3 regions of the Streptomyces sp. NPDC055506 genome follow, and region 3 is predicted to be linked to each of the others. Evidence: riboswitches for the same ligand, from Rfam matches in the RefSeq annotation. Region 3 holds a riboswitch; each other region holds the start of a gene.
The links. Region 3 has a riboswitch for cobalamin ahead of metE (5-methyltetrahydropteroyltriglutamate--homocysteine S-methyltransferase). Riboswitches for the same ligand answer to the same signal wherever they lie in the genome.

Region 1 (5,211 bases), on a different contig from region 3:
CGGGTCGGAGAGCGTGCACAGCACGTCGTTGTCGGCGGGCAGCCGCTTGCGCGTCACGCCGCTGGCCACCATCTGCACATCGGTGAAGATGGGCGCGCCGGCGCGCAGGGCCTCACGGGCGCGGGCCACGACGGCCGGGGAGTAGGCCAGGTCCCGTACGAGGTCGACCATCCCGCAGGCGTGGATCATCCGGACCGTGACCTGGCTGACCTCGGCGGGCAGGGCCGTGAGGTCCGCCTCCGCGCGGATGGTGGCGAAGGACTGGCGGTAGATGGCCGGGCCGTCCTTCTCGTAGTCGTACGTGGTCACGGTGTTCTTCTCGCTGCCTTCGGTCGTCGTACGGGTCATGTCGTCGTCAGGGTCATGAGGCGATCGCCGCCAGGGCGGAGGCGAGTCGGGCAGGGGCGTCCAGGGAGGTGGTCCGGGGTTCCTGACCGCTCACGGCGGTGGAGAGCAGGTAGCCGCCTTCCGGAGCGGCGACCACGTCGACGCGGTCGCCCCGGGGGTGTCCGCAGCGGCGTTCGCACCCGGACCAGTACAAGGGGAGGCCGCCCGGCTCGATCGCGTCGAGAGCCTCGGCCGCGTCGGTCCGTACGTCCGCCCGCGACTTGGCGCAGCCGGGACTGCCGATACACGCACCGACGCGCAGCCAGGGGGAGTCCGGGTCGGTGACCAGGCCGGTGGCGGCGAGGCGGGCGAGGGATTCGTCCGGGTCCGTTCCGGGTGTGGGAAGAACCACACCGCGCCACGGGGTGAGACGCAGCTCACCCGCGGCGACGTACGTCAGCTCCCGCCACTGGTGCGCCGAGAGCCGTCCCAGGGGAACGTGCACGGAGAGGCCGGCACCGTGGGGCCCCGGGGGCGGACCGGCCGTGCGGCCGGTCTCCCGGCTGCGCCGCTCGTGCCGGACACCCTCGGCCCGTAGCCGCTGACCGACCGCGTCGAGCAACTCGTCGCCGGAGAGGGGCAGTTCATCCACGCGCCAGACGCGGTCCCCACTCGTCCGCGCCGCCTCCAGGAAGACCTCCGCGGCCGTCAACGCGGCCCGGGCCGCTACCTCGACACCGACGCGCAGCGCTTCCCCGGCCGCTCCGAGCGCGAGTTCCGCGCCGCCGTCCGCCGTCGCCCGTACCGTCACATCGGCACCGAGTCCGGCCACGTCACCGCGTCCGTCGTCGAGCGCGAACAGAAAACGCCCCGACAGGTCCCGCGCCGCCTCGCTCGCGCACAACGCCGCGTCCAGGGCCGTCAGCCAGGGGCGTACGTCCAGCACACCCCGCCCGTCGAGACCGGACAGCGGCGAGGCCACGATGTTGCGCACCCGCTCGTGCCCACGCGAGGGCAGCAACCCGGCCGCGTCCAGCAACTCGGCCAGCTCCCCGGCGCATCCGTCGGGCAGACCGCGCAGTTGCGCGTTGCCGCGCGAGGTCAGATGCAGGTCTCCGTCGCCCAGCCGTTCGGCCACGTCCACGAGCGTCCGCGCCTGCGCAACGGTCAGCACCCCACCGGGAATCCGGACGCGGGCGAGCGCTCCGTCGTCCGCCGCGTGCAGCCGCAGCGTCCCTGGACAGGCGTCACCGCGGTCGCGTGGGACCGCTGTGGCCTGGGTCGATGAGCGCTGGGCAGCCGTGGACATGGCGGCGAGCATACCTACCATCACACCTGGTGTATGCCGTGCCCTCTTCCCCTGGCACTTACTATGATCGCGGCGGATCATCCGGTCCGCCATCGCCACGACGGCGACAGGGGAGGAAGCCGGTGCGAGTCCGGCGCGGTCCCGCCACTGTGAGTCCGGCCCATGCGGCCGGGCGAGTCAGGAACTCCCTTTCCCAGGCTCTCGGCTTCGCCCGAGCAGGGGAGACCCCATTTCGACACCACCCGGGGCGCGGACACCCCGAGGAAGGCCCGACGCCGCATGCTGCATTCATCCGGGGGACGACCCCCGCACCCCCGCATCTTGCTCCTGTCGACGTCCGACACTGACCTGCTGAGCGCCCGCGCGGCCGCCGGCCCGGTGTCCTACCGTTTCGCGAACCCCTCCCGTCTCGCCCTCGACGACCTCCCCGGCCTCCTCGACGGGACCGACCTGGTCGTCGTACGCCTCCTCGGCGGCATCCGGGCCTGGCAGGACGGCCTCGACCTGCTGCTGGCCGACGGCCGCCCGGTGGTCGTGCTCACCGGCGAACAGGCTCCGGACGCTCAGCTGATGGAGGCCTCCACCGTCCCCGTCGGCATCGCCGCCGAGGCGCACGCCTACCTCGCCCACGGCGGCCCGGCCAACCTGGAGCAGCTCGCCCGCTTCCTCTCCGACACGGTCCTGCTGACCGGCCACGGCTTCGAGGCTCCGGCGGCGGCACCCACCTGGGGACCGCTGGAGCGCACGCCCCGCGACGGCGCCGACGGTCCGACCGTCGCCGTGCTCTACTACCGGGCCCACCACATGAGCGGCAACACCGCTTTCGTCGCCGCCCTGTGCGACGCGATCGAGGACGGGGGCGGCCGGGCCCTGCCCCTGTACGTCGCCTCCCTGCGCGCCCCCGAGCCCGAGCTGATCGAGGAACTCCGTTCGGCCGACGCGATCATCACCACGGTCCTCGCCGCGGGTGGCACCAAGCCCGCCGCGGCCTCGGCCGGCGGTGATGACGAGTCCTGGGACGCCGGTGCGCTCACCGAGCTGGACGTCCCGATCCTCCAGGCCCTGTGCCTCACGGGTTCGCGTGCCGCCTGGGAGGAGAACGACGAGGGCGTCTCCCCGCTCGACGCGGCCAGCCAGATCGCCGTCCCCGAGTTCGACGGCCGCCTGATCACCGTCCCGTTCTCCTTCAAGGAGATCGACGAGGACGGCCTCCCGGCCTACATCGCCGACCCGGAGCGCGCCGCCCGTGTCGCCGGAATCGCCGTACGCCACGCCCGGCTCCGCCACATCCGGCCCGCCGACAAGCGCCTCGCGCTGGTCCTGTCTGCCTACCCGACCAAGCACTCCCGCATCGGCAACGCGGTCGGCCTCGACACTCCCGCCAGCGCGGTGGCCCTGCTGCGGCGACTGCGCGAGGAGGGCTACGACTTCGGCACGGACGCCGAGGTGCCGGGCCTGGCCTCCGGCGACGGCGACGAGCTGATCCGCGCGCTGATCGACGCGGGCGGCCACGACCAGGACTGGCTCACCGAGGAGCAGCTGGCCCGCAACCCGGTGCGCATCCCGGCGGCCGACTACCGCCGCTGGTACGCCACGCTCCCCGAGGAGCTGCGCACGGCGGTCGAGGAGCACTGGGGTCCGGCGCCGGGCGAGATGTTCGTCGACCGCAGCCGCAACCCGGAGGGCGACATCGTCCTCGCGGCCCTCCGCTTCGGCAACCTGCTGATCCTCATCCAGCCCCCGCGCGGCTTCGGCGAGAACCCCATCGCCATCTACCACGACCCGGACCTCCCGCCGTCCCACCACTACCTGGCCGCCTACCGCTGGATCGCCGCCCGTGCCGAGGACGGCGGCTTCGGCGCCGACGCGATGATCCACCTCGGCAAGCACGGCAACCTGGAGTGGCTGCCGGGCAAGAACGCCGGCCTGTCCGCCGCCTGCGGCCCCGACGCCGCCCTCGGTGACCTGCCCCTGATCTACCCGTTCCTGGTCAACGACCCCGGCGAGGGCACCCAGGCCAAGCGCCGCGTCCACGCCACCCTCGTCGACCACCTCGTCCCGCCCATGGCCCGTGCCGACTCCTACGGCGACATCGCGCGCCTGGAGCAACTCCTCGACGAGTACGCCCAGATCTCCTCCATGGACCCCGCCAAGCTCCCGGCGATCCGCGCCCAGATCTGGACTCTCATCCAGGCCGCCAAGCTCGACCACGACCTCGGCATGGACGACCGCCCCGACGACGACGGCTTCGACGACTTCCTGCTCCACGTCGACGGCTGGCTCTGCGAGGTCAAGGACGCCCAGATCCGCGACGGTCTGCACGTCCTCGGCAACCCGCCCACCGGTGACGACCACGTCAACCTGGTCCTCGCCGTGCTCCGCGCCCGCCAGATCTGGGGCGGCACCACGGCCCTGCCCGGCCTGCGCGAGGCCCTCGGACTCGACGAGTCCGCCGCCACCCGCACGACCGCCGACGCGGCGGAGGAGAAGGCCCGCGCCCTGGTCCAGGCGATGGAGGACGCGGGCTGGGACCCGGCCGCCGTCCCCACCGAGCACGGCGAACAGGTCGCCGCGATCCTGGAGTTCGCGGCCCGCGAGGTCGTGCCCCGCCTCGCCGGGACCACCGCCGAGATCGACCACACGGTCCACGCGCTGGCCGGTGGCTTCGTTCCGGCGGGCCCCTCGGGCTCCCCGCTGCGCGGACTGGTCAACGTCCTGCCGACCGGCCGCAACTTCTACTCGGTCGACCCCAAGGCCGTCCCCTCCCGCCTCGCCTGGGAGACCGGCCAGGCACTCGCGGACTCCCTGCTGGAGCGCTACCGCACCGACAACGGCGAATGGCCCACCTCCGTCGGGCTGTCGTTGTGGGGCACGAGCGCCATGCGCACGGCGGGCGACGACGTGGCCGAGGCCCTCGCCCTGCTCGGCATCCGCCCCGTCTGGGACGACGCCTCCCGCCGTGTCACCGGGCTGGAGCCCGTCCCCGCGGAGGAGCTGGGCCGACCCCGCATCGACGTCACCCTGCGGATCTCGGGCTTCTTCCGGGACGCCTTCCCGCACACGATCGGACTGCTGGACGACGCCGTACGCCTGGCGGCGTCGCTGGACGAGCCGGCCTCGGTGAACCACGTCCGGGCCCACGTCGAAACCGACCTGGCCGAGCACGGCGACGAACGGCGAGCCACCACCCGCATCTTCGGCTCCCGCCCCGGCACCTACGGCGCCGGTCTGCTCCAGCTCATCGACTCCCGCGACTGGCGCACCGACGCCGACCTGGCCGAGGTCTACACGGTCTGGGGCGGCTACGCCTACGGCCGTGAACTCGACGGCCGCCCGGCCCGCGAGGAAATGGAGACGGCCTACAAGCGCATCGAGGTCGCCGCGAAGAACACGGACACGCGCGAACACGACATCGCCGACTCCGACGACTACTTCCAGTACCACGGCGGCATGGTCGCCACGGTCCGCGCCCTGCGCGGCACGGCGCCCGAGGCGTACATCGGCGACTCCACCCGCCCCGAGACGGTCCGCACCCGCACCCTCGTGGAGGAGACCTCGCGCGTCTTCCGCGCCCG
Region 2 (19,381 bases), on a different contig from region 3:
GGTCGATGTGGCGTAGGGCTTGGATGCGGGAGCGGGTTACTGAGAGGGCTTGGACTTCGCCCAGAGGGGTGGGGGGTGTGGAGTGTTGGCGGGTGCGGGTTGGTTGTGGCTTGTCGCGCAGTTCCCCGCGCCCCTTGAGGACGATGCCCTCTTGTGCCTCAAATTGCTGCCGTAGATCTGCTGCCCGGCGGCGCGCGTCTCGGACCGTCAGTGGCAAGGGAGTCCAGCCCGCCAGGCGGCCCAGGGCCACCACCGGTGGATACACCGGGGACACCGCCATCACCTCGGCCGGGGGGCCGACGATCGGGGGCGCGCCCGGGGCCGGTAGGAGGGCGACCTGGTCGGCGTACTGGATGACGCGTTCCAGGCGGTGTTCGGCCATGAAGACCGTCGTGCCGAGGTCGTGGACGAGGCGCTGGAGGACCGCCAGGACCTCCTCGGCGGCCGCGGGGTCGAGCGCGGAGGTCGGCTCGTCCAGGACGAGGACGCTCGGGTGCGGGGTGAGGACCGAGCCGATCGCCACGCGCTGCTGCTGGCCGCCGGAGAGCGTGGCGATCGGGCGGTTGCGCAGATCGGCCAGGCCGAGGAGGTCGAGCGTCTCCTCCACGCGGCGGCGCATCACGTCCGGGGCGAGGCCCAGCGACTCCATGCCGTAGGCGAGTTCGTCCTCGACGGTGTCGGTGACGAAGTGGGCGAGCGGGTCCTGGCCCACCGTGCCGACGACGTCGGCGAGTTCGCGCGGCTTGTGCGTGCGGGTGTCGCGTCCGGCCACCGTGACCCGGCCGCGCAGGGTGCCGCCGGTGAAGTGCGGCACGAGCCCGCTGACCGCGCCCAGGACGGTGGACTTGCCGACACCGGACGGGCCCGCCAGCAGGACGAGTTCGCCCTCCGGGACCTCGAAGTCGATGCCCTGGACGGTGGGTTCGGAGGCACCGTCGTAGGTGACGGATACATCCTCGAAGCGGATCACGACGGTTCCTTGGGCTCGGGGGCGACGAACGCGGGCAGCAGGCCGAGGAGGATCGCGGCCGCGGGCCAGAGGGGGAGTGTGGGGGCCACGAGCGGCACCACGCCGGGGTGCAGGGCCGCGGGGTCACGGACCGAGGCGAGCACGAGGAGCGCGGCGACCGCCACGCCGGAGGCGACGACCAGCAGCGCGCGCACGTCCCAGCGGTCCGGGCGGTACCGGGTGCGCGGCGACCTCCGGCCGCCGAGCCGGAGACCCGCGAGAGCGGCGGCGAGGCCGACGAGGAGGACCGGGAAGCCGTAGGCGGCGCCTTCGGCGGTGAGCAGCCCGTACGTTCCGGCGCACACGCCGAGCAGGCCGCCGAGGGTGAGGGCGGCGGTGGTACGGCGGACCGCGGCCGGGACCCGGGCGGTACGGCCGTAGCCGCGGGCGTCCATCGCGGCGGCCAGGGACACCGAGCGCTCCAACGCGCCCTCCAGGACCGGGAGACCCACCTGCAGCAGGCCCCGGAGACCCTTGTCCGGGCGGCCCCGCAGCCGGCGGGCGGCGCGCAGGCGCTGGACGTCGGCGATGAGGTTCGGCGCGAAGGTGAGGGCGACGACGACGGCGACGCCCATCTCGTACAGGGCGCCCGGGAGGGACTTGAGCAGGCGTGAGGGATTCGCGAGGGCGTTCGCGGCGCCGACACAAACGAGCAGGGCGGCCAGTCTCAGACCGTCGTACAACGCGAAGGCGAGGGCCTCGGCCGTGACGTCGCCGCCGAGGCGGATGCCCTGGGCCCAGTCGGGGAGGGGCACCTCGGGGAGGGTGACGAGAGTGTGCGTGCCGGGGATGGGGGAGCCGAGGACGATCGCGAAGAGAAGGCGGATGACCAGGACGGCGAGGGCGAGTTTGACGAAGGCGCCGTAGGAACGGGACCAGGGGGTCGCGGGGCGGCAGGTCGCCACGACGTAGGCGGAGACCGTGATGAGGAGGGTGAGGAGGAGGGGGTTGGTGGTGCGGGTGGCCGCGGTGCCGAGGGAGAGGGCCCAGAGCCACCAGGCGCCGGGGTGCAGAGGGGCTCGGGGCCGGCGCGGGGGGTGGGAGGGCGCGTGGCTGAGCCGGTCCGCGCTGCTAATCCTGGTCACGCCGCCGTACCTGCCAGATCGCCGCCGCCCCCAGTGCCGTCACCACGGCGATGCCCGCCAGCAGGCCCAGGGACGGGCCGTTGTCGTCGGACGTGTCCGTCTTCGCCGCCGGTGACGACTTCCGGGAACCGGACACCTGCTCTCCGCAGCCCTTCTCCGGGTAGCCCGCGATCGCGCACAACAGGGCGTTCGTGTCGTAGCGGAGGGGCTTGGCGACCGTCGCGAGGGCCTCTGCCGTGGTCGCGTCGGGGGCGACCCGGGCACAGGCCGTCCGGGCGGGGGGCGGGGTCTCGCCCTGGGGGGCGTCCGACTTCGTGCCGGGGTCGATGACGAGCGCTACCCGCTTCTTGCCGTCCTGCGCGGGCGTCTTCGAGCAGATGGTCCCGAAGTCGGTCGTGCCGCGCGGCCGGGCGGCCTCGGAGGAGTCCTCGCTCACCGCGAAGCGGAAGCCCTGGACGTCGCCGTCCGAGGGGCGGGCCATGGACGGGCCCTGGGTGGCGTAGACCCAGCGGTCGCCTTCGCGGTCCCAGAACGACCAGTACCGGTAGCCGGCGGCCTGGGCCTGGCCCGCGCCCGCGCACAGCAGGAGCGAGGCCAGGAGGAGGAGAACGGCCCGGCGAATCACGACTGCTGCCTCTTGCGGCCGGTGAAGAGGAAGCCGATGCCGATACCGGCGACGAGGCAGACCCCGACGTACCACCAGACGCCGAAGAAGTCCGACTTCGAGTCGCTCTTGTCCTGCGCCGACGCGGTCTTCTCGGACGTCTGCGGGGCCGGGCCCGTCGCGTTGAGCTGCTTCACCAGGTCCGTGCCGCCGAAGTCGCGCGGGTTCGCGCCCGTCGCGTGCGCGGCGAAGATCAGCTGGGCGTAGGCGGCGGGACCGCCCTGCTCGGCCCAGGTGGCGGAGTTCTTCTCCAGCCACCGAACGGACTTCTGGGCCTGCTCCGTCTCACCCCGCGCGGCGAGTGCCACGACCGCGTCGGCGGTGTTGCCGTGGTCGGGCTGGGGGTCCGCGCCGGCGAGGGCGGAGGTGAGGTGGTCGTCGTCCTTGGCGAGGGTCTTCGTGAGGTAGGCGGCACCGTTGGCGGCGGCTTGGTCCGGCGTACCGGGCTCCGCACAGGTGGCGTCGGACTTCTTACCCGCCTCCACCACCATGCCCTTGCCCAGTGCGCCCAGCACACCCGCCGCTGTGGCGTCCGCGTTGGCGGCCGGCTTGCCCTTCTTGTCCGGCTGGAAGGCGAAGGCGCCCGCGTCGTCGCCGTCGTCGCAACCGAGGGCGAGTGCGAGCAGGGCGTCGTAGGGCGACTTCCCGCCCTTCTCGACCTGGTCCGGCTTCTCGCCGACGGCGGTCAGCGCGCCTATGACGACGGACGTGGAGTTGGTGTCGCTGGCGCCGCCGGGCGCGTAGCCCCAGCCGCCGTCCTCGTTCTGGACGGACTTCAGCCAGCCGACGGCCTTGCCGGTGACGGCGTCCTGTCCGCCGAGCGCGGCGAGGGCCTGGACGGCGGCGGCCGTGGCGTTGGTGTCGAGCATGGTCTTGGCATCGCACGCGGCGGCGGGATCGGGACGGTACGCGGCGAACCCGCCGTCCGCGCACTGCTGACGCTCCAGCCACGTGACGGACTTGGCGGCCGGCTTCACACCCACCGTGTCCTGGGCCAGCAGGGCGAGCGACTGGCGCCAGACGCCGTCGAACTTCGGGTCCTTGTCCCCGTACAGGGCGGAGGGGAACGCCTGGGACGGAGTCGGCGACGGTGCGGCGGCGGCCGGCGTGGCGGCGCCGATCACGGTGGCGGCGGCCAGGACCGCGGCGCTGCGGCGGACGTTCATGATCGGCGGGTGCCTCTCCCTGTGAGGGAGCCGGACAGCACGGGACACCCCGGCGGCTCGGCTCCGTATACCTCGACGGTGCCGTGCACCGACGGGCGCCGGGCACGTGAGCCGGTCACGAACCGTACGGGGCGATCCGGCTCACCGCCTGCCTCGGCGGGCGGTTCACGGTTGCGGGTCAGCGCCGGAATTGCACCGGCTTCCCCCTGTACGGGTGTGATGACGACCCGCTCACTGTACCCGCACGTCCAAAACGGGCCGAGGGGCACCGTACGGGCGGGTAGCTTCGGCCCATGCCGACGACACCACCAGGCCGACTGCTCGGCTCGGGCCGCCGCGCCGACGTGTACGAGATCGACGAGGGGTGGGTGCTGCGCCGCGAACGGGAGGGCGGGGGAGACGCGGCTGCGGAGGGCGCGGTGATGGAGCATGTGCGCGCCCACGGCTTTCCGGTTCCCCGGGTGCGCCCGACCGGCTCCCGCGCCGACCTGGTGATGGAGCGGCTCTCCGGCCCGACCATGCTCCAGGCCTGCCTGGCGGGCACGCTGGGGGTGGCGGAGGCCGGTTCGATCCTGGGCGGGCTCCTGCGCGACCTGCACACCGTCCCCGCCCTGCACTCCACCGATCCGGCGGCCCGCGTCCTCCACCTGGACCTCCACCCGGAGAACGTGATGCTCACGCCCGAAGGGCCGCGCGTCATCGACTGGTCCAACACGGAGGAGGGCGACCCGGGGCTGGACTGGGCGGCCTCGGCGGTGATCCTCGCTCAGGCCGCGGTCTCCGACGACCCCCTGTCCCCGGCCGCTCGCACCATGCTGGCCGCCCTTCTCGCGGACCCGTCCCCGCTCACACGGCCCGCCCTGACGGAGGCCCTGCGCCGCCGCGCCTCCAATCCGACGATGAGCCCGGCGGAGGTCGAACTGCTGGACACGGCTGAGGAGTTGATCCTGTCCCTGAGGTAAACCGGTTAACGTGAAGCTCCACGACCACACGCAGGAGCGTCCATGACTGAGCAGGTGGAGAACTCCGAGCAGGAGCCGCTCTCCAAGATCGACACCTCGGTTCCGCACTCGGCGCGGATCTGGAACTACTGGCTGGGCGGGAAGGACAACTACGAAGTCGACCGTGTGGCCGGTGACGCGTTCCGGGAGATCTTCCCCGGGATCGAGACCGGGGCGCGCGCCGCCCGTTACTTCCTCGCCCGCGCCGTTCGCCATCTCGCCGCCGAAGAGGGCATCCGCCAGTTCCTGGACATCGGCACCGGGCTGCCCAACGTGGACAACACCCACCAGATCGCCCAGCGGGTGGCCCCGGAGAGCCGGATCGTCTACGTCGACAACGACCCCCTGGTGCTGGCTCACGCCCGCGCGCTGCTCACCAGCACACCGGAGGGCGTCACCAACTACGTCGACGCCGACCTGCGCAAGCCGAGCACGATCGTCCGGGAAGCCGGTAAGACGCTGGACTTCGACCAGCCCGTCGCGCTCATGCTGATGGGCATCCTCGGCCACATCGAGGACCACGACGAGGCACGCGAGATCGTGCGGCAGCTGGTGGACGCGCTGCCTTCCGGCAGCTATCTGGTGCAGTACGACTCCACCGACACCAGCGAGGACTACCTCCGGGCCATCAATCAGTACAACGACGGCGGCTCGATCCCGTACATCCTGCGCAGCCCCGAGCAGATCGCCCGCTACTTCGACGGCCTGGAGCTGCTGGAGCCGGGCGTCACGTCCTGCTCGCGCTGGCGTCCCGACGCCGAGGCCCTGGGCCTGCCGGCGGAGGTGCACCAGTACGGCGGTGTCGCCCTCAAGCGCTGAACCCCGGGGAGCCCGGCTCAGGTCTCCTGAAGTATGCGGTGCAGGATGGTCGGAGTCTCGTCCGGTGACTCGGCTTCGACCACCAGCCGGTTCATGGCGTCCCAGTAGCGTTCGATGTCGGCCGCCTTGTCGGGATAGAGCGCGGTGGTGAGCTGCTCGAGGTAGACCACGTCGGGCAACTGGCCGCCGGGCAGCCGCAGAATGGTGACCGGACCGCCCTCCGCGGCGTGCCCGCCGGAGAGGAACGGCAGGATCTGGACGGTGACCTGCGGAAGCCGGCAGACCTCGATGAGATGCCTGAGCTGGGCCCGCATCACCTCCGGCCCGCCCACCGGGCGCCGCAGCGCCGCCTCGTCGATCACGGCCCAGAGCTGGGCCGCGCCCGGCTGCCGGTGCAGGATCCGCTGCCGGGTCATCCGCAACGCCACCCGGCGCTCGACCTCCCGCGCTTCGGCGCCGGCGTGGGCGAGCCGGACGGCGGCACGCGCGTAGTCGGGGGTCTGGAGCAGTTCGGGGACGCGCTGTATCTGGAAGCAGCGGATGACGCTCGCCGCCTGCTCGGCGCCGAGGTAGCTCTGCGTCCAGGAGGGCACCACGTCGCTGTAGTACTGCCACCAGGCATGGGTGTTGGCCTGTTCGGCCAGCGCCAGCAGCGTGGCGCGTTCGGCCTCGTCCGTGACGCCGTAGTGCGTGAGCAGGTCGGCGACGTCCCGCAGTTTGAAGCCGTGGCGGCCGGCCTCCATGCGGCTGATCTTGGAGGGGGAGGCACGGATGACATCACCCGCCTCCGCTCTGCCGATGCCTCGGGCGTCCCGCAGCCTGCGCAGCCGGGCGCCCAGCGCCAGCCGAGGGACCATGGGCCCGGCGGATCTCCCGTCCAGGACTCCGCTGAAGGGCGACGTTCGAGCGGCCTCTTCCGTGCCCATGGGCATGTCTCCTTGCGGTGGTACGCAACGCCGCACGCGTGGGGGCGCCGCGGCTCGTTCATCCTAGAGGCCCTGCCCTGACCCCATCCCGCTTATGCCAAAGGCGAGTTCGACCGCGGTGTGGGACCGCCGAAGGGCAGGTGAAGACTCCGGCAAGCGAGCAGCCAGACGCCGCCGACCCGGTGGAAGACGTCCTCGTAGTGCCCGACCTGGACCGGCGGCCCGGCCGGGATGACGCCGCCGTCGTAGCCGTCGACGCGGTACGTGGTGAAGTACGAGATCGCCCCGGCGGTGTCCGGGGACTCCACCGTGACCAGGACGTTGGACATCATGCGACGGGAGAGCCGGTCGGCGGGGCGGGAGCCGAAGTAGGCGCGCAGGGCGTCGCGGCCCTTGATCAGGCGTCCGTCCCGCGGCCACTGCCAGACGCCGTCCTCGGTGAACAGCTCGGCGACGGACGAGGGGTCGCCCAGGTCGAGCCGGTGGACGAAGTCGAGGATCAGGCGCTCGCAGGCGCGTTCGGCGAGGAGGCGCTCGATGGGGTCCATGGGGTCCATGGACTTGGTTGTAGCACCCGGCCCGGACGGTCGCGCAGGCGCGCTTACACCGCCACGTACCGCACCGGCTCGCTCCCCGGTACCGTCTCCGCCCGGCCCAGTTTGACCAGGCGGCGCAGGTGGGCCTCGGCCTCGGAGACCGCGATGTTGCGGGAGCCGTAGGGGATCCGGTCCCAGGGGCGGTTCCACTCCATGCGTTCGGCGAGCTGCCAGGGCGTGAGGGGCTCGGCGAGGAGGGACCGCAGGGCGGTGAGGCGGGCCTCGTGGTGGTCGAGCAGTTCGCGTACGCGGGCGGGGGCGTCCGGGAACGGGTGCTGGTGGGCCGGGAGCACCTCGGCGGGGGCGAGGCGGCCCACGCGTTCGAGGCTGTCGAGGTAGTCGCCGAGGGGGTCGGTGACGGTGGCGTCGTCGGGGTCCTCGTAGAGGCCGATGTGCGGGGTGATCCCGGGGAGCAGGTGGTCGCCGGAGAACAGGCGGCCGTGGCCGGGCAGCCGGGCCGGGTGGTCCTCCTCCAGGTGCAGGCAGACGTGGCCCGGGGTGTGGCCCGGGGTCCAGATCGCGCGCAGGCGGCGGCCGGCGAGGTCGAGGAGTTCGCCCGGGGCGATGTCGCGGTCGGGCAGGGCGGGGGAGAGGCCGGGCAGGGCGTGGGGCCGGGGCGTGCGGAGCGGGGCGATGTGCTCCTCGGGGGCTCCGGCGGCGGTGAGCTTGGCCGTCATGTACGAGAACCAGCGCTCGGGACGGGCGTCCCGGGTCCGTCGTACGACCGCGGTGTCCGCCGCGTGCATCGCGATCCACGCGCCCGACGCCTCGCGGACCCGGCCGGACAGGCCGTGGTGGTCCGGGTGGTGGTGGGTGATGACCACGCCGTGGATCTCGGCCACCGAGGTGCCGCACGCCGTGAGGCCGGACGCGAGGGTGTCCCAGGACTCCGGGTCGTCCCAGCCGGTGTCGACGAGCACCGGCCCCTGGTCGGTTTCGACGACGTACACGAGCGTGTGGCCGAGCGGGTTGTCCGGGATGGGGACCCGCAGGGACCGAACGCCTCCGCCGTGGTCGTACACCGCCGGTGTGGGTTCCCGGTCCTGGCTGCTTGTCATCTGCCCTCCGTCCGTCCCACGGCCATTGCCCACTATAACTAGAACTGGTATCAGTTCCTGAAACACCGTCAGATGCGAAGGCAGTCGGCCATGACCGAACTCGTGGAACACGGACAGCTGTTCATCGGCGGGGAGTTGACCGACCCCCTGGGCCAGGACGTCATCGAGGTGATCTCGCCGCACACGGAACAGGTCATCGGACGCGTCCCGCACGCCTCGACCGCCGATGTGGACCGGGCCGTGGGGGTGGCACGGCGGGCCTTCGACGAGGGGCCCTGGCCGCGCATGAGCCTCGACGAGCGGATCGAGGTCGTGAGCCGGATCAAGGACGGGATCGTCGCCCGGCACGAGGAGATCGCCCGCGTGATCTCCGGCCAGAACGGCTCGCCGTACTCCTGGAGCGTCCTCGCCCAGGCCTTCGGCGCGGTGATGGTCTGGGACTCGGCGATCACCGTCGCCCGGAACTTCACCTACGAGGAGCGGCGGGACGGCGTGCTCGGCCGCATCCTCGTAAGGCGCGAGCCCGTCGGGGTCGTCGCGGCCGTCGTGCCCTGGAACGTCCCGCAGTTCGTCGCCGCCGCCAAGCTCGCCCCCGCGCTGCTCACCGGCTGCACGGCCGTCCTCAAGCCCTCGCCCGAGTCGCCGCTCGACGCGTACCTGCTCGGCGAGATCGCCCGCGAGGCCGGGCTGCCCGAGGGCGTGCTCTCGATCCTGCCCGCCGACCGGGAGGTGAGCGAGTACCTGGTCGGGCACCCCGGCATCGACAAGGTGTCCTTCACCGGGTCCGTGGCCGCCGGGAAGCGCGTGATGGAGGTGGCCGCCCGCAACCTCACCCGTGTGACGCTCGAACTGGGCGGCAAGTCGGCCGCCGTCGTCCTGCCCGACGCGGACGTCGAGACGGCCGTCGCGGGCATCGCCCCCGCGGCCTGGATGAACAACGGCCAGGCCTGCGTCGCCCAGACCCGCATCCTGCTCCCGCGCTCCCGCTACGACGAGTTCGCCGACGCCCTCGCCGCGGCGGCCGGCGCGCTCGTGGTCGGCGACCCGCTGGACCCCGCCACCCAGGTGGGCCCGCTCGTCGCCAGGCGGCAGCAGCAGCGCAACCTCGACTACATCCGCATCGGGCAGGAGGAGGGCGCGAAGATCCTGACCGGTGGCGGGCGCCCGGCCGGTCTGGACCGCGGCTGGTACGTCGAGCCCACCCTCTTCGGCGACGTCGACAACTCCATGCGCATCGCCCGCGAGGAGATCTTCGGGCCCGTCATCTGCCTGCTGCCCTACGACGACGAGTCCGACGCCGTGAAGATCGCCAACGACTCCGACTACGGGCTGAGCGGCAGCGTCTGGACCGCGGACGTCGAGCACGGCATCGACATCGCCCGGCAGGTCCGGACGGGCACGTACTCCGTGAACACCTTCAGCCTGGACATGCTGGGCCCCTTCGGCGGCTACAAGAACTCGGGCCTGGGGCGGGAGTTCGGACCCGAGGGGTACGGGGAGTACCTGGAGCACAAGATGATCCATCTCCCGGCGGAAGCGTAGCGATGGGCGACCGCTGGCACGTCGAGGTCGACCGCTCCCTGTGCATCGGCAGTGCCCAGTGCGTCCACCACGCCCCGGACGGCTTCCGCCTGGACCCGGCCCGCCAGTCCCATCCGCTCGCCCCGGACACGGACGCGAACGAACGGGTCCTGGAGGCGGCGGAGAGCTGCCCGGTGGAGGCGATCGTGATCACGCTGGGGGGTGGCGGCGAGGCGGTTTTCCCGCCGGAGGAATAGTGCCTGCCGCCTGCCGCCTGCCGCCTGCCGCCCGCCGCCCGCCCGGCGGTGCGGGGGTCAGGCGCCGGGGGGCCGGTACTGCACCTTCTGCCGGACCGCCTCGTCGACCTCGTCGGCCGACAGGAGTACGACCGTGCGCGTGCGCACCCCGCCGGCGGCCGACACGACCATGCTCATGGCCGCGGCGGAGGTGTTTCCGGGCAGCTCCGCCGTGAGGTAGACGTCGTCGTCGCCGAACGCCCAGTACATCGTCTCCACCTGGCCCCCGAGGCCCTCGACCATGCGCCCGACGACCTCACGCCGCGCGCTGCCGCCCTCGCTGAGCAGACCCTTCAGCCCTTCCGGGGTGAGCTTGACCTTGAAGAGGTACTTCGACATGAGGACACCTCCACGTCCGGTATGTCCCAGCAGTCGCTCTTACCTCTTATGATCCACCAGTCGGAACAATTCGGAAAAATCTCGCATAAGGGGGTTCCTTCTGCGGGCAGAAGTTCTAGCCTGGAATTGGCCTACGAGGCGAGTGAGGGAGTCCGACCGGAGTAGCCGACGTTGGCAGGAAACCAGGAGGTATGGGTTTCCGCCGGTGCCGACTGCGACGGTAGGGCTGAGAGGCCGGAAGGACGCAAGGTCGAGAGGCCGAGCGAACGGAAGGCGACCCCCATTACCTGATCCGGACCATGCCGGCGAAGGGAACCCGTCTCGTAGGTCCTACTTCTGCCCTTCCGGCCCCTGCCCCTCCGGATTCGTCAGGGCGATCAGCCGGCACACCGTCTCGATGTCGATCCGCACCTGGGCGATCGAGGCGCGGCCCGACAGCCACGTGATCAGCGCCGAGTGCCAGGTGTGCTCGATGACCCGGACCGCCGAGAGCTGCTCCGGCGTCGGGTCCTCGAGACCCATCGCGTCCAGGATGATCGCCGTCGTCTGCCGCGAGACCTGGTCGACCTCCGGGCTCACGCTGCGGTCGGCGAAGGTGAGAGCCCGGACCATCGCGTCGGCCAGATGCGGCTCGCGCTGCAGTGCGCGGAAGGCCCGCATCAGCGTCTCCGCGACCCGCTCGGCCGCCGACTCGCCCTGCGGCGGCTTCTTCCGCAGCGTGCCGTGCATGTGCTCCAACTGGTCCTGCATCGTGGCGACCAGCAGATGGATCTTGGAGGGGAAGTAGCGGTAGAGGGTGCCGAGCGCCACCTGCGAGGACTCGGCGACCTCGCGCATCTGCACGGCGTCGAAACCGCCCCGGCTGGCCAGTTGCGCGCTCGCGTGCAGGATGCGGCGACGGCGGGCCTCCTGCCGCTCCGTGAGGGGAGGGGAGGCGGGGGCTGCGGCTCTGGCTTCCACCTTGGCCACTGTGTTCACCTTGGCTTCCGCGGGGCTCGGGTCCCGTTCCGTGACGGTCCGTGAGGGCTGGTGATCAGACAGCATGGCACGGCACCGGCCGTGGCGTGAATCACCTGATCCACTGGTCACAGCGCCCCTACCTGCCGGTAGATTCAGAGCCTCCGAACGATCAAGTCTGAAACTTGTTCTAGATTAGCGTCCCGGCGTAATCTCGCGGGACAGTGCAGGGAGAAGGGGGCCAGAGTGACCGCTGAGGCCAGGGAGGCCGGGCCCTCGGAGGACCCCGCCGCCGACGGCTTGCGACCGCTCCGCATCGCGCTCCTCACCTATAAAGGGAACCCGTTCTGCGGCGGCCAGGGTGTCTACGTCCGGCACCTCTCGCGCGAACTGTCCCGCCTCGGCCACCGCGTCGAGGTCATCGGTGCCCAGCCCTACCCCGTCCTCGACGAGGGCTACGACGGCCAGAGCCTCACCGAGCTGCCCAGCCTCGACCTCTACCGCCAGCCGGATCCTTTCCGCACCCCGAAGCGCGACGAGTACCGCGACTGGATCGACGTGCTCGAAGTGGCGACCATGTGGACCGGCGGCTTCCCCGAGCCCGTGACGTTCTCGCTGCGCGCCCGCCGCCATCTGCGTGCCCGCCGGGGCGATTTCGACGTCGTCCACGACAACCAGACGCTCGGATACGGGCTGCTGGGAGACGTGGGCGCGCCCCTCGTCACCACGATCCACCACCCCATCACCGTCGACCGGCAGCTGGAGCTGGACGCGGCGGACGGCTGGAAGCGGCGCCTGTCGGTGCGCCGCTGGTACGCCTTCACCCGCATGCAGAAGCGCGTCGCCCGCCGGCTCCCCTCCGTGCTCACCGTCTCCGGCACATCCCGCCAGGAGATCGTCGACCACCTCGGCGTACGCCAGGACCGGATCCATGTGGTCCACATCGGCGCCGACACCGACCTGTTCTCGCCGGATCCCTCGGTGCCCGTCGTGCCGGGCCGGATCGTCACGACGTCCAGCGCGGACGTGCCGCTCAAGGGCTTGGTCCATCTGGTCGAGGCGCTCGCCAAGGTGCGCACGGAGCACCCCGGCGCGCACCTCGTCGTCGTCGGCAAGCGGCCCTCGGAGGGGCCCGTCGCCCAGGCGATGGAGCGGTACGGCCTCGACGGCGCCGTCGACTTCGTCAAGGGCATCTCCGACCCCGAACTCGTCGACCTGGTGCGCTCGGCGCAGGTCGCGTGCGTGCCGTCGCTCTACGAGGGCTTCTCGCTGCCGGCCGCGGAGGCCATGGCGACGGGCACGCCCCTGCTCGCCACGACCGGCGGCGCCATACCCGAGGTCGCGGGCCGTGACGGTGAGACCTGCCTGGCGGTGCCCCCCGGGGACGCGGGCGCGCTGGCCGCCGGTCTGGGCCGGCTGCTGGACGACGCGGAGCTGCGCGCGCGGCTCGGAGCGGCCGGTCGGGAGCGAGTGCTGCGGCACTTCACCTGGGCCAGGGCGGCGGAGGGCACGGTGGCCAGGTACCGCGAGGCGATCGCCAGGTCCCAGAGCGCCGTTGCGGGCCGCTCCGCAGCGGACGACGGAGACTCCGGGACCCACCGCCCCGCGGCCTCGACAGGGGCTGAGCCCGCGGCTCCCACGGGTGCGGTGTCCGCGGCTCCCACAGATGTACAAGGCGTCAACTCCGAAAGCAGGGCCACGTGCTGACCGTCGACTTCTCCCGGTTCCCGCTCGCCCCGGGCGACCGCGTCCTGGACCTCGGCTGTGGTGCCGGCCGGCACGCGTTCGAGTGCTACCGGCGTGGCGCGCAGGTCGTGGCGTTGGACCAGAACGGCGAGGAGATCCGCGAGGTCGCCAAGTGGTTCGCGGCGATGAAGGAGGCCGGCGAGGCACCCGAGGGCGCCACCGCCACGGCCATGGAGGGCGACGCCCTGGCGCTGCCCTTCCCCGACGAGTCCTTCGACGTCGTCATCATCTCCGAGGTGATGGAGCACATCCCGGACGACAAGGGCGTCCTCGCGGAGATGGTGCGGGTGCTCAAGCCCGGCGGCCGGATAGCCATCACGGTCCCGCGCTACGGCCCCGAGAAGGTCTGCTGGACCCTGTCCGACGCCTACCACGAGGTCGAGGGCGGCCACATCCGCATCTACAAGGCCGACGAACTCCTGGCGCGCATCCGCGAGGCCGGCCTCAAGCCCTACGGCACCCACCACGCCCACGCGCTGCACTCGCCCTACTGGTGGCTGAAGTGCGCGTTCGGCGTCGACAACGACAAGGCGCTGCCGGTGCGGGCGTACCACAAGCTCCTCGTCTGGGACATCATGAAGAAGCCGCTGGCCACCCGGGTCGCCGAGCAGGCGCTGAACCCGCTGATCGGCAAGAGCTTCGTGGCGTACGCGACCAAGCCGCACCTGCCGCGTCTCTCCGGCGCCGGGGCGGACGCCCAGTGACCACTCCCCGGACGGAACATCTGGTCCTGCCCGGGGTCCTCACCGCAGGGCAGGCCGCCGCGACCGTCGCCGGCATCCTCGCCGTGCAGCGCGAGGACGGTGCGATCCCCTGGTTCCGGGGGCACCACCTCGACCCGTGGGACCACGTCGAGGCGGCCATGGCCCTCGACACGGCCGGCGAGCACGAGGCCGCCGAGCGGGCCTACGTGTGGCTGGCCCGGCACCAGAACGAGGACGGCTCCTGGTACGCGGCCTACGCCGACGGCGAGCCCGGCGACGTCACCGACCGCGGCCGGGAGACCAACTTCGTCGCCTACATCGCCGTGGGCGTCTGGCACCACTACCTCTCCACCGGCGACGACACGTTCCTGGAGCGGATGTGGCCGGCGGTGTACGCGGCGGTGGAGTTCGTGCTGCGCCTGCAGCAGCCGGGCGGGCAGATCGGCTGGCGGCGCGACGACGACGGCACGGACACGGCGGACGCCCTGCTGACGGGCAGCTCCTCGATCCACCACGCCCTGCGGTGCGCGCTGGCGATCGCCGAGCAGCGCGAAGAGGCGCAGCCGGACTGGGAGTTGGCGGCCGGTGCCCTGCGGCATGCGATACGGCGGCATCCGGAGCGGTTCCTCGACAAGAACCGGTACTCGATGGACTGGTACTACCCGGTGCTGGGGGGTGCGTTGACCGGGGCCGAGGCCAAGGCCCGTATCGAGGAGGACTGGGAGCGTTTCGTCGTCCCGGGGCTGGGGGTGCGGTGTGTCGTGCCCAACCCGTGGGTGACGGGGGGTGAGTCGGCCGAACTCGCCCTCGCGCTGTGGGCGATGGGCGAGTCCGACCGGGCGCTGGAGGTGCTGCAGTCGATCCAGCATCTGCGGGACGCGGAGAGCGGGCTGTACTGGACGGGGTACGTCTTCGACGATGACGCGATCTGGCCGCGGGAGTTGACCACGTGGACCGCGGGGTCGTTGTTGCTGGCCGTGGCCGCGTTGGGTGGACACGAGGCCACGTGCCAGGTGTTCGGTGGGGATGAGTTGCCCGTGGGGCTGGACTCGGACTGCTGCGCCTAGGAGCTCGGGGGGCTCGCCGGTTTTGCGGGCGCGGGTTGTGTGTGGCTTGTCGCGCCCACGCGGCGGAGCCGCATGTCGACACGGCCCCGCGCCCCTGAAGGGCGAGCCCCTTAAGGCGATTTCAGTGGCGATGGGCCCTGTTGGCTATCGCGTGGCCCACGAACAGGTAGACCACCGCTGCCAAGCCGTAGCCGCAGACCACTCGGGCCCAGGCTTCGTCGAAGGTGAAGAGGTCGTGGGACCAGCCGGCGAGCCAGCGGGCCGCGTCGTGGATGAACTGGACGAACGAGTTGCCGGGGTTCGCGTCCAGCAGATACATCAGGATCCACAGACCCAGGATGAGAGCCATGATGTCGGCCACGACCGCGACGATCGTGCCGGCCTGATTCGCACCGTTGCGATATCGAGGGGACATGTCATCCGTGTTGCCCTTGAACTCTGGATGAAACCCGTGGATTCGCTCAGGCGTTCAACTCGGCGAGTACGCGCAGCGTGTGGCGGTCGGGGCTGAGCACCAGCAGGTCCGTCACCGGCCCCTTGCGCCACGACTCCAGCCGCTCCGCGATCCGTTCGCGCGGGCCGACCAGGGAGATCTCGTCGGCGAAGGCGTCGGGGACGGCGCGGACGGCCTCCTCGCGGCGGCCGGAGAGGAACAGCTCCTGGATGCGGCGGGCGTCTTCCTCATAGCCCATGCGCGCCATCAGGTCGGCGTGGAAGTTGCGGGCCGCGTGTCCCATGCCGCCGATGTAGAAGCCGAGCATCATCTTGACGGGCAGCAGGCCCTCGGCGACGTCGTCGCAGACCCGGACCTGGGCCATCGGCGCGACCAGGAAACCCTCGGGCAGGCCGGCCAGGGCCGGGCCGTACACCTCCGGCCGGGTCGGCGACCAGTACAGCGGCAGCCAGCCGTCGGCGATCCGGGCCGTCTGGGCGACGTTCTTCGGGCCCTCCGCCCCGAGCAGGACCGGCAGGTCGGCGCGGAGCGGATGCGTGATCGGCTTGAGGGGCTTGCCCAGTCCGGTGGCGTCCGGGCCCTGGTACGGGTGGGAGTGGAAGCGGCCCGGCAGTTCGACCGGGGCCTCGCGGCGGAGCACCTGCCGTACGACGTCGACGTATTCGCGGGTGGCGGTGAGCGGTGACGCCGGGAACGGGCGGCCGTACCAGCCCTCCACCACCTGGGGGCCGGACAGTCCGAGGCCGAGCATCATGCGGCCGCCGGAGAGATGGTCCAGGGTGAGGGCGTGCATCGCGGTGGTGGTAGGCGGGCGGGCCGCCATCTGGGCAACCGCCGTGCCCAGCTTGATGGTGGAGGTGTGGGCGGCGATCCAGGCGAGCGGTGTGAACGCGTCCGAGCCCCAGGACTCCGCCGTCCACACCGAGTCGTAGCCCAGCCGTTCGGCCTCCTGCGCGAGCGGTACGTGGTCGGGGGAGGGGCCGCGGCCCCAGTAGCCGAGTGCGAGACCGAGCCGCATACCTGCCTCCTGACGGTGCGTCAGCCGACTGGGGCGACGACTGTACGGCAACGGCCCCCCGCCCGGAAGGGCGAGGGGCCGTGAAGGGGGGCGTGGGCTCAGCCGCGCTGGATGCCCGAAGTGTCCTGAAGGACACCGCGGCGGCCGTCCTGCGTCTGCGCGACCAGGGCCGGGCCGCGCTGCTCGACGGCCAGGTACCAGGTACCCGGGGCGAGTTCGGCGATCGGCGTCGGCGAACCGTCCTCGGCGAACAGCGGACGCGGCACCGGCACCGCGAACCAGAACGGCGAGAAGTCCCCGGCCGGTGCCTGCGGCGCCTGCGCCTGCTGCGGCTGCGGCTGACCACCGAACGGCTGCCCCGGCTGACCGGGCTGGCCGGGCTGACCCGGCTGCCCGGGCTGCGGGTGACCGTAGCCGCCGGGCTGCTGGGCGCCCGGGTAGCCGTAGCCACCGGGGGGCTGGGCACCGTAGAGCTGCGGGGCGGCCGGGCGGGGGGCCGGGAGGAGGGCGCCCTTGAGGGCCGGGACGAGGGGGGTGGCGATGGCGGCGGCGGCGAGCAGAAGAGCAGCGATCAGGCCGAAGATGAGACCGGAACCCGCGCTGACATCCGCACCACCGAGGTTGTCGCTGAATGCCCCCAGCGGGTCGAAGATCGTCCAGAGCGAAGTCCATGCGGCGAAGAGCGAGAGCGCGACACCGAGTTGGCCGAGGTCGAGGCCGACGACCTTGCGCTCCGGGAGGAGGCGGGAGAGGACGATCAAGGCCGCACCGATGATGCCACCGACGTACATGCTCATCACCAGGCCGAGGTTGTCCCAGGCGTTGGGGATGTCGCTGCCGGAGGTGTCGTACGTGTCGAGGAACGACGCGATGAACAGCAACACCGCTGCTCCGATCACCACGCCGTCGCCCCGAGTGAGGGAGCGGATATTCACTTCAGTTCCTTCGCCAGTCGTCTCGTCGTCGGTGGAGGCGCCGCTGTCACCGTGGCGCCGCGAGGGCGTGGTGGGAAGCGCGGGGGTGGCCCCTCATGGTACGGATGAGGGTATCCCCCGCTCGGCAGAGGTGTCTGCCCGGGATCAACGGCTGATACTGCGTCTCCTGCGAGAACGTCGCCCGCCGGGAGCCCGGCGGGCGACTCTGACCCATGCGGGTGACAGTTCCTACACGCCGTTACTTCTCCGAGTACGTGAAGCAGACGCCGATCGGCTTCCAGGCTGTCTTGTTCTTCTCGACAATCTTGAACCGGACCTTGTCATAGATGTCGAACTTCTTGCCGCTGTACTTGGCGTAAGCGGTCAGCGTTCCGTGCTTGCCGCGAGAGACTTCCCTGCTTCCGCTGACTGTGATGCTGCGGCTCTTCTGTACGTCCCAGCCGACACCCGCGCTGATGACGTCGGTGGTCACCCCGATGTTCTTCGACAGAGTGGTGCTGACCGACTTGGTCTCGGATATGCCGATCCTGGTGCCGCCCGGGCCGGACGCCTTCGCGAGCGGCTTCTTGCCGCACTTCGTTCCGAGGGACTTGACGTGCACCAGCTTGCCGTACGGGTAGAAGGGCGCTCCGGCCGCACTGACCGTATGGGCCTCTGTGGTGAGTGATACCGGCTGGGCCTGGGCTGTGGCGGCGGTGCCCGCAAGGCATGCGGTGAGAGCGACGGCCATCGCTCCGAACCGGGCTGTACGACGCTTCAATGTGTTCCCCGTTCCTCGTTGGAGGCCGTGAGTACCTCTGGTCGAAGCAAGTTGATCAAGCTTTCGTACGCATATGCAATCAACTTGAGGAAGAACTGAGCATGCGCATGGCAGGGCTGTGTGGTCGCTGTCGAAACCAGTGCAACTTTCTACCTGTTCAGGAACCCCGCGATCCCCTCAGAGATCCCTTGCGCCGCTTTCTGTCGCCATGCGCCACTGGTCAGTGATGCCGCGTCCTTGCTATCGCGCATGTTGCCGCACTCGATGAACACCTTCGGAACCGTTGACAGATTGAGACCGCCCAGGTCCTTACGCGTGACGAGACCGGAGCCGTCGCCGATGTAGTTGGAGGGCGCGCTGCCGGTGACGGCCACGAAGCGGCCCGCGACCCGCTCGCCGAGATCGCGCGAGGGAGCGACGATCGCGCGGGTGTCGGCGGAGCCCGCGTGGACCGCGCCGGGCAGGATGACGTGGAAGCCGCGGTTGCCGGTGCCCGAGCCGTCCGCGTGGATCGAGACCACGGCGTCGGCCTTCTCCTCGTTGCCGATCCGGGCCCGCTCGTCCACGCACGGGCCGTACGGCCGGTCGGCGTCCTGCGTCATCTTCACCGTGGCGCCCTGCTCCTCGAGGAGCGTGCGCATCCGGTGCGCGACGTCCAGGGTGAACTCGGCCTCGGTGTAACCGTCGTTGGTGGACGTACCCGTGGTGTCGCACTCCTTCCAGTTCGTCCCGATGTTCACCTTGCGGTTGATCTCGGACGGGTGCTGGAAGTTGTCCGGGTTGTGGCCTGGATCGATGACGACGACCTTGCCCTTGAGCGGGCCGGAGGCGGCGGGTGCCGACGCCGACGGGGCGTCTGTGGGCTCGGGGGAGGCGTTCGGCTTCTTGGCGTCGTCGGAGGGCGTGCTCGATGCGGCGGGCGCGGAGGGCCGCACGCTCGCCCGCCCCGAACCCCCGTCGTCCCCCGAGTCGCCGGCCGTCTCGTATACCAGCCAGCCGAGCAGCGCCCCCGGCACCAACGCAGCGAGTGCGACGGCCAGGGGGCCGCGACGGGGGCGGCGGGGCTGGGGAGGTTCGAAGTCCGGGTCCGTGTGCGACACGCCTGTCAGCTTACGGCGGGCTCCGACTGCCCTCACGTCGCAACTTGACTCGAAAGTGCGTGCGATTGCCCTGTGGGCGAGCTAATGTTAGCGCGTACACGTCATCATCAAGATTGCGGGGGTTGCGTGAAGTTCACGAAACGGGTTGCGTCGCTTCTGG
Region 3 (5,033 bases):
GGATGGCCTTCAGACCGGTGCGCAGCAGGCCGGCCGCCTCCTCGGCGTCGGGAACCCGCGGGGAGTGGATGTCGTAGACACCTGGGCCCGCCTCGCGCGGATAGCCGTGCGAGGCGAGTTCGCGGGCGACCTGCATATGGGAGCGGGCGGCCTCCAGGCTGATGACGTCCGCGTCGAGGTCGTCGATGGCCTGCACGATGTCGCCGAACTCGGCGTAGCACATATGCGTGTGGATCTGCGTGTCCGGCCGCACGCCACCCGTGCTGAGCCGGAAGGCCTCCGTGGCCCACGCCAGATACTCCGGCCGGTCGGCGGCCCGCAGCGGCAGCGTCTCACGCAGGGCGGGCTCGTCGACCTGGATGACCGACGTCCCGGCCGCCTCCAGGTCCCCCACCTCCTCGCGCAGGGCGAGGGCGACCTGCCGGGCCGTCTCGGCACGCGGCTGGTCGTCGCGGACGAAGGACCAGGCGAGCATGGTGACCGGGCCGGTGAGCATGCCCTTCACCGGACGGTCCGTGAGGGACTGCGCGTAGGTCGTCCAGCGCACGGTCATCGGCTCGGGGCGGGAGATGTCGCCGGCCAGGATCGGCGGGCGGACGTAGCGGGTGCCGTAGGACTGGACCCAGCCGTGCTGCGTGGCGAGGTAGCCGGTGAGCTGCTCCGCGAAGTACTGGACCATGTCGTTGCGTTCGGCCTCGCCGTGCACGAGGACGTCCAGACCGGCCTTCTCCTGGAAGGAGATCACCTGCTGGATCTCGGCCTGGATGCGCTCCTCGTAGCCGGCCGTGTCGATCCGGCCCGCTCGCAGGTCCGCGCGGGCCGAACGCACCTCACCGGTCTGCGGGAAGGAGCCGATCGTGGTGGTCGGCAACAGGGGCAGACCCAGACGGGTGCGCTGGGCGGCGGTCCGCTCGGCGTACGGCAGCGAGCGGCCTGCGTCCGCCCAGGACACCGCGGCCGTACGGGCGCGTACGGCCGGGTCGCGGGTGATCGGGGAGTTCGCCCGGGAGGACAGGTCCGCCCGGTTCGCGGCGAGTTGCGCGCCGATGGTGTCCGTGCCCCGCGCCAGACCGCGCGCCAGGGTGACGACCTCGGCGGCCTTCTGCTGCGCGAAAGCCAGCCAGCGCAGGACCTGCGGCTCGATGTCCCGCTCCGCCCCCACGTCCAGCGGCACGTGCAGGAGGGAGCACGAGGCCGAGACGTCGACCCGGTCGGCCAGGCCGAGGAGCGTGCCGAGCCGGGAGAGCGAGGCCGGCAGGTCGTTGATCCAGATGTTGCGGCCGTCGACGACACCGGCGACCAGCCGCTTGCCCGGCAGACCGCCCACCGCGGCCAGATCGTCCAGGTTGGCCGCCGCCGACCCCGTGAAGTCCACCGCGAGACCCTCGACCGGCGCCTTCGCCAGCACCGGCAGGGCGTTCCCGAGCCGGTCGAAGTACGAGGCGACCAGCAGCTTCGACCGGTCGGTGAGGGCTCCGAGGTCGCGATAGGCACGCTCGGCGGCGTTCAGCTCGGCAGGGGTCCGGTCCTGGACCAGGGCCGGCTCGTCCAGCTGGACCCACTCGGCGCCCGCCGCGCGCAGGTCGGCGAGGACCTCGGCGTACACGGGCAGCAGCCGGTCCAGGAGCGTGAGCGGCTCGAAGTCCGCGGGCACCCCCGGCGCGGGCTTGGCCAGGAGCAGGTACGTCACAGGGCCGACGAGGACGGGGCGCGGGGTGTGGCCGAGTGTCAGCGCCTCGCGCAGCCCGGCGACCTGCTGGGACGAGTCGGCGGTGAACACCGTGTCCGGACCCAGCTCGGGCACCAGATAGTGGTAGTTCGTGTCGAACCACTTGGTCATCTCCAGCGGCGCCACGTCCTGCGTGCCACGCGCCATGGCGAAGTAGCCGTCCAGGGCGTCCGCCTCGACCGCGTCCCGGTGGCGGCCGGGGATCGCCCCGACCATGACGGTGGTGTCCAGGACGTGGTCGTAGAACGAGAAGTCGCCCGTCGGGACCTCGTCGATGCCGGCGTCGGCCAGTTGCCGCCAATTCGAGGCGCGCAGCTGGGCGGCTGTGGCCCGGAGCGCGTCGGCGGTGACGCGGCCCTTCCAGTAGCCCTCGATCGCCTTCTTCAGTTCCCGGTGCTGTCCCTGGCGGGGGTAGCCGTACACGGTGGACCGTGCTGCCGCGGCTGCGGGCTTGGTGGTCACGGAGATCTCCTTCGCGAGACGAATCCCTGAGATCCCGGCGACGGGACGAGAGCGCGAAGGGCGACCAACCGGACGGAAACGACCTCGCGCGGCAGAAACAGCGCGGTCGTCCGCCTGGTATGTACGCCGACCCGCCCTCGAGGTCACCGGGATGTCCGCGCACGAGTGGTCCGCGCGCGGGCAGTTGGCAGGTCTTCGGACTCGCGGGCACGCTCTCACCGTGTGAGAACACCTACTGGCCGTCGCTTCCCAGGCCCTGTTCGTGGGCCCAGTGCGTATGACGGCGGTCGTTCCCGCTCACCGCTGCGGGGCAGTCCCGGATTCCCACCGGGTTCCCTCTTGCGACGCTTCCCGCCTGGCTGACGGGGGCGAACCAGCTGCACCGCCAGCCTATACACGGGACGGCCGGGGAAGCGACCCTCAGCCGCCGCTCACCGGCCGTCCCGCCGCCAGCGCGGCCAGTTCGTCCGGGGTGCGCGGGCCGGGCGCGGAATCGGTCAACAGCCCCTGGGCACGCAGCAGTTCGGCAGCGGCCGCACCCCACGGCAATCGCAGTCCCGCCTGCCGGAGGAGATCGGTCCGGGCCAGTGCCGTGGGCGCGGGGGCGAGGTGCACGCCGTCCGGGGTGAGGAGCGCCGCGTCGTCGGCCCAGCGCAGGGCGAGATCGACGTCGTGCGTGGCCATCACCACCGTGGTGCCGTTCGCACGCAGCCCGTCGAGCGTGCTGAGGAGCCGTTCCTGGCCGTCGGGGTCGAGCCCGGCCGTCGGCTCGTCGAGGACCAGGACACGGGGCCGCATGGCGACCGCGCCCGCGATGGCGGTCCGCTTGCGCTGCCCGTAGGAGAGCAGATGGGTGGGCCGGTCGGCCAGGGCGCTGATGTCCAGGGCGGCGAGCGCCTCCGCCACCCGTGCCCGTACCTCCGTATCGGCCAGTCCGAGGTTCAGCGGCCCGAACGACACGTCCTGCTCGACGGACGCCGCGAACAACTGGTCGTCCGGGTCCTGCACCACGAGCTGGACGGTCGTCCGCAGCCGGGTCAGGCCCTTGCGGTCGTACGTCACCGGCTGCCCGTCGACCGTCAAGCGGCCCTTGTGCGGCCGCAGTCCGCCGCTGAGCAGCCGCATCAGCGTGGTCTTGCCGCTGCCGTTGCGGCCGAGCAGCGCGAGCGCCCGGCCCTCGCGGATGTCGAAATCGAGGCCGCTGAGCACGGCCGGGCCGTCCTCGTAGGCGAAGGACGCGCCCCGCAGGGCGACGAGGGCGGGCTCGCTCATGCCGGCGGCCTTTCCAGTACGAAGGTGAGGACGGCCAGCGCCGCGAGGAGCGCGCAGCTGGCGACCGTGAAGCGGACGGAGACGCGGGCCTCGGGCACCAGGACACGCAGGGTCCCGTCGTAGCCGCGCCCGGCGAGACCGGCCTGGAGGCGGGCCGCCCGGTCGAAGGCCCGGACGAACGCGGTGGCGCCGAGTCCGCCCAGCGAACGCCAGGCGGCGGCCCGCGTGGTGTGCCCGAGCCGGGCGGCCTGCGCGTCGCGGATCCGGCGCACGGAGTCCAGCAGCAGAAAGCTCATGCGGTACGTCACGAGCGCGACATCGACGACGGGCGCCGGGACGCCCGCCCGGACCAGGCGCGGCAGCAGGTCGGACATGGGCGTGGTGAAGGCGAACAGCAGCACCCCAAGGGAGGCCGCCGAGGTGCGCAGCAGCAGCTCCCCGGCCCGGAGGGGCCCGTCGTCGGCGAGGGAGACGAAGCCTTCCGGGCCGCCGACCTGGACGAGCAGGGTGACCGCGCCGGTGACGCAGAAGCCCAGCGGCACCCGGTAGGCCCGCCACAGCCGGCGCCCGGGCACACCGGCCGGCCCCAGCAGCAGGCACACGGCCGTCACGAGCACCAGCGCAGCGCCCGGCCAGGGCGGCAGCGAGATGGCCAGCACGGTGAGCCCGAGACCGAGCACTGCCTTGTCCACGGGATGGCGGCGGCGCCAGCGACTGCTGTGCGCCGCCGCGTCGATCGGCAGCACGCGGCTCAGGCCCTTTCGGCCGTGGACTCCTCGGCGGTGCCGGCTGCCGCACTGCCGGCGTCCCGCGCCTGCTGCTCACCCTGCCGCCGGCCCCGGCGCAGACCGAAGTAGTAGGCGAGGACACCGGCGCCGAGCGCGGCCTGGAGGGAGAACAGGGCCGACTCGATCTCACCGGACGGCGGTTCGTACAGCGGCGAGAACCAGGGCTTGTAGTCCGGCTCGATCTCGGTGATCGCCGTCTCCGCCTCGCCGTCGGCGCCCGTGAACGGCTCCTCCTTGTGGTCGCCGAGGCCGAGCGCGAGCGGCAGTACGGCGAGCGCGGCCACGGCGAGCAGCAGCAGGAGGTTGATCTTCGTGTTCTTCTTCATCGGGTCGCCGCCTCGGTCTCGGTCACGGACTGCTTCTTGGCGAGGAGCACGCCCAGCCGGGTCAGTTCGCCCTTGCTGGACTGCACGAGCAGCCGCATCACGAGCACCGTCAGCAGCCCCTCGCTCACCGCGAGCGGGATCTGGGTGACGGCGAAGATGGTGCCGAACTTGCCGAGCGCGCCCACGAACCCGCTGCCCGGGTCGGGGAAGGCGAGCGCCAGCTGCACGCTGGTGACGCAGTAGGTGGACAGGTCGGCGAAGAACGCCCCGAAGAAGACCGCGACCATCAGCGGCACGTCGTACCGCCGCAGCAGCTTGTACACGGCGTATCCGGCCCAGGGTCCGACGATCGCCATGGAGAAGACGTTGGCGCCGAGCGTGGTCAGACCGCCGTGGGCGAGCAGCAGTGCCTGGAAGAGCAGGGTGATGGTGCCCAGCACCGCCATGATGGGCGGC

Region 1: it holds a riboswitch for cobalamin, as region 3 does, so the genes downstream of both, cobN (cobaltochelatase subunit CobN) here and metE (5-methyltetrahydropteroyltriglutamate--homocysteine S-methyltransferase) in region 3, are expected to answer to the same signal.
Region 2: it holds a riboswitch for cobalamin, as region 3 does, so the genes downstream of both, ACWIF2_RS04305 (prenyltransferase/squalene oxidase repeat-containing protein) here and metE (5-methyltetrahydropteroyltriglutamate--homocysteine S-methyltransferase) in region 3, are expected to answer to the same signal.

What each region holds. Positions count from the first base shown of each region.
Region 1 is NZ_JBSHKH010000237.1:352-5,562, reverse strand. Features, by position in the region: partial or broken gene ACWIF2_RS39890 (precorrin-8X methylmutase) at 1-348, opposite strand, end outside; gene cobG (precorrin-3B synthase) at 362-1,648, opposite strand; cobalamin riboswitch at 1,693-1,843, shown strand; gene cobN (cobaltochelatase subunit CobN) at 1,916-5,211, shown strand, end outside.
Region 2 is NZ_JBSHKH010000006.1:70,940-90,320, reverse strand. Features, by position in the region: gene ACWIF2_RS04320 (ABC transporter ATP-binding protein) at 1-970, opposite strand, end outside; gene ACWIF2_RS04315 (energy-coupling factor transporter transmembrane component T) at 967-2,085, opposite strand; gene ACWIF2_RS04310 (SCO2322 family protein) at 2,081-2,719, opposite strand; gene ACWIF2_RS04305 (prenyltransferase/squalene oxidase repeat-containing protein) at 2,716-3,924, opposite strand; cobalamin riboswitch at 4,034-4,175, opposite strand; gene ACWIF2_RS04300 (phosphotransferase) at 4,218-4,886, shown strand; gene ACWIF2_RS04295 (SAM-dependent methyltransferase) at 4,929-5,744, shown strand; gene ACWIF2_RS04290 (helix-turn-helix domain-containing protein) at 5,762-6,670, opposite strand; gene ACWIF2_RS04285 (nuclear transport factor 2 family protein) at 6,763-7,218, opposite strand; gene ACWIF2_RS04280 (MBL fold metallo-hydrolase) at 7,272-8,324, opposite strand; gene ACWIF2_RS04275 (aldehyde dehydrogenase) at 8,415-9,866, shown strand; gene ACWIF2_RS04270 (ferredoxin) at 9,869-10,102, shown strand; gene ACWIF2_RS04265 (GYD domain-containing protein) at 10,160-10,480, opposite strand; gene ACWIF2_RS04260 (TetR family transcriptional regulator) at 10,811-11,524, opposite strand; gene ACWIF2_RS04255 (glycosyltransferase family 4 protein) at 11,684-13,144, shown strand; gene ACWIF2_RS04250 (class I SAM-dependent methyltransferase) at 13,138-13,887, shown strand; gene ACWIF2_RS04245 (prenyltransferase) at 13,884-14,954, shown strand; gene ACWIF2_RS04240 (hypothetical protein) at 15,076-15,369, opposite strand; gene ACWIF2_RS04235 (LLM class F420-dependent oxidoreductase) at 15,416-16,426, opposite strand; gene ACWIF2_RS04230 (DUF5336 domain-containing protein) at 16,525-17,361, opposite strand; gene ACWIF2_RS04225 (hypothetical protein) at 17,600-18,091, opposite strand; gene ACWIF2_RS04220 (N-acetylmuramoyl-L-alanine amidase) at 18,271-19,221, opposite strand; gene ACWIF2_RS04215 (hypothetical protein) at 19,348-19,381, shown strand, end outside.
Region 3 is NZ_JBSHKH010000004.1:148,811-153,843, reverse strand. Features, by position in the region: partial or broken gene metE (5-methyltetrahydropteroyltriglutamate--homocysteine S-methyltransferase) at 1-2,191, opposite strand, end outside; cobalamin riboswitch at 2,361-2,584, opposite strand; gene ACWIF2_RS03180 (energy-coupling factor ABC transporter ATP-binding protein) at 2,612-3,463, opposite strand; gene cbiQ (cobalt ECF transporter T component CbiQ) at 3,460-4,209, opposite strand; gene ACWIF2_RS03170 (energy-coupling factor ABC transporter substrate-binding protein) at 4,215-4,577, opposite strand; gene ACWIF2_RS03165 (energy-coupling factor ABC transporter permease) at 4,574-5,033, opposite strand, start outside.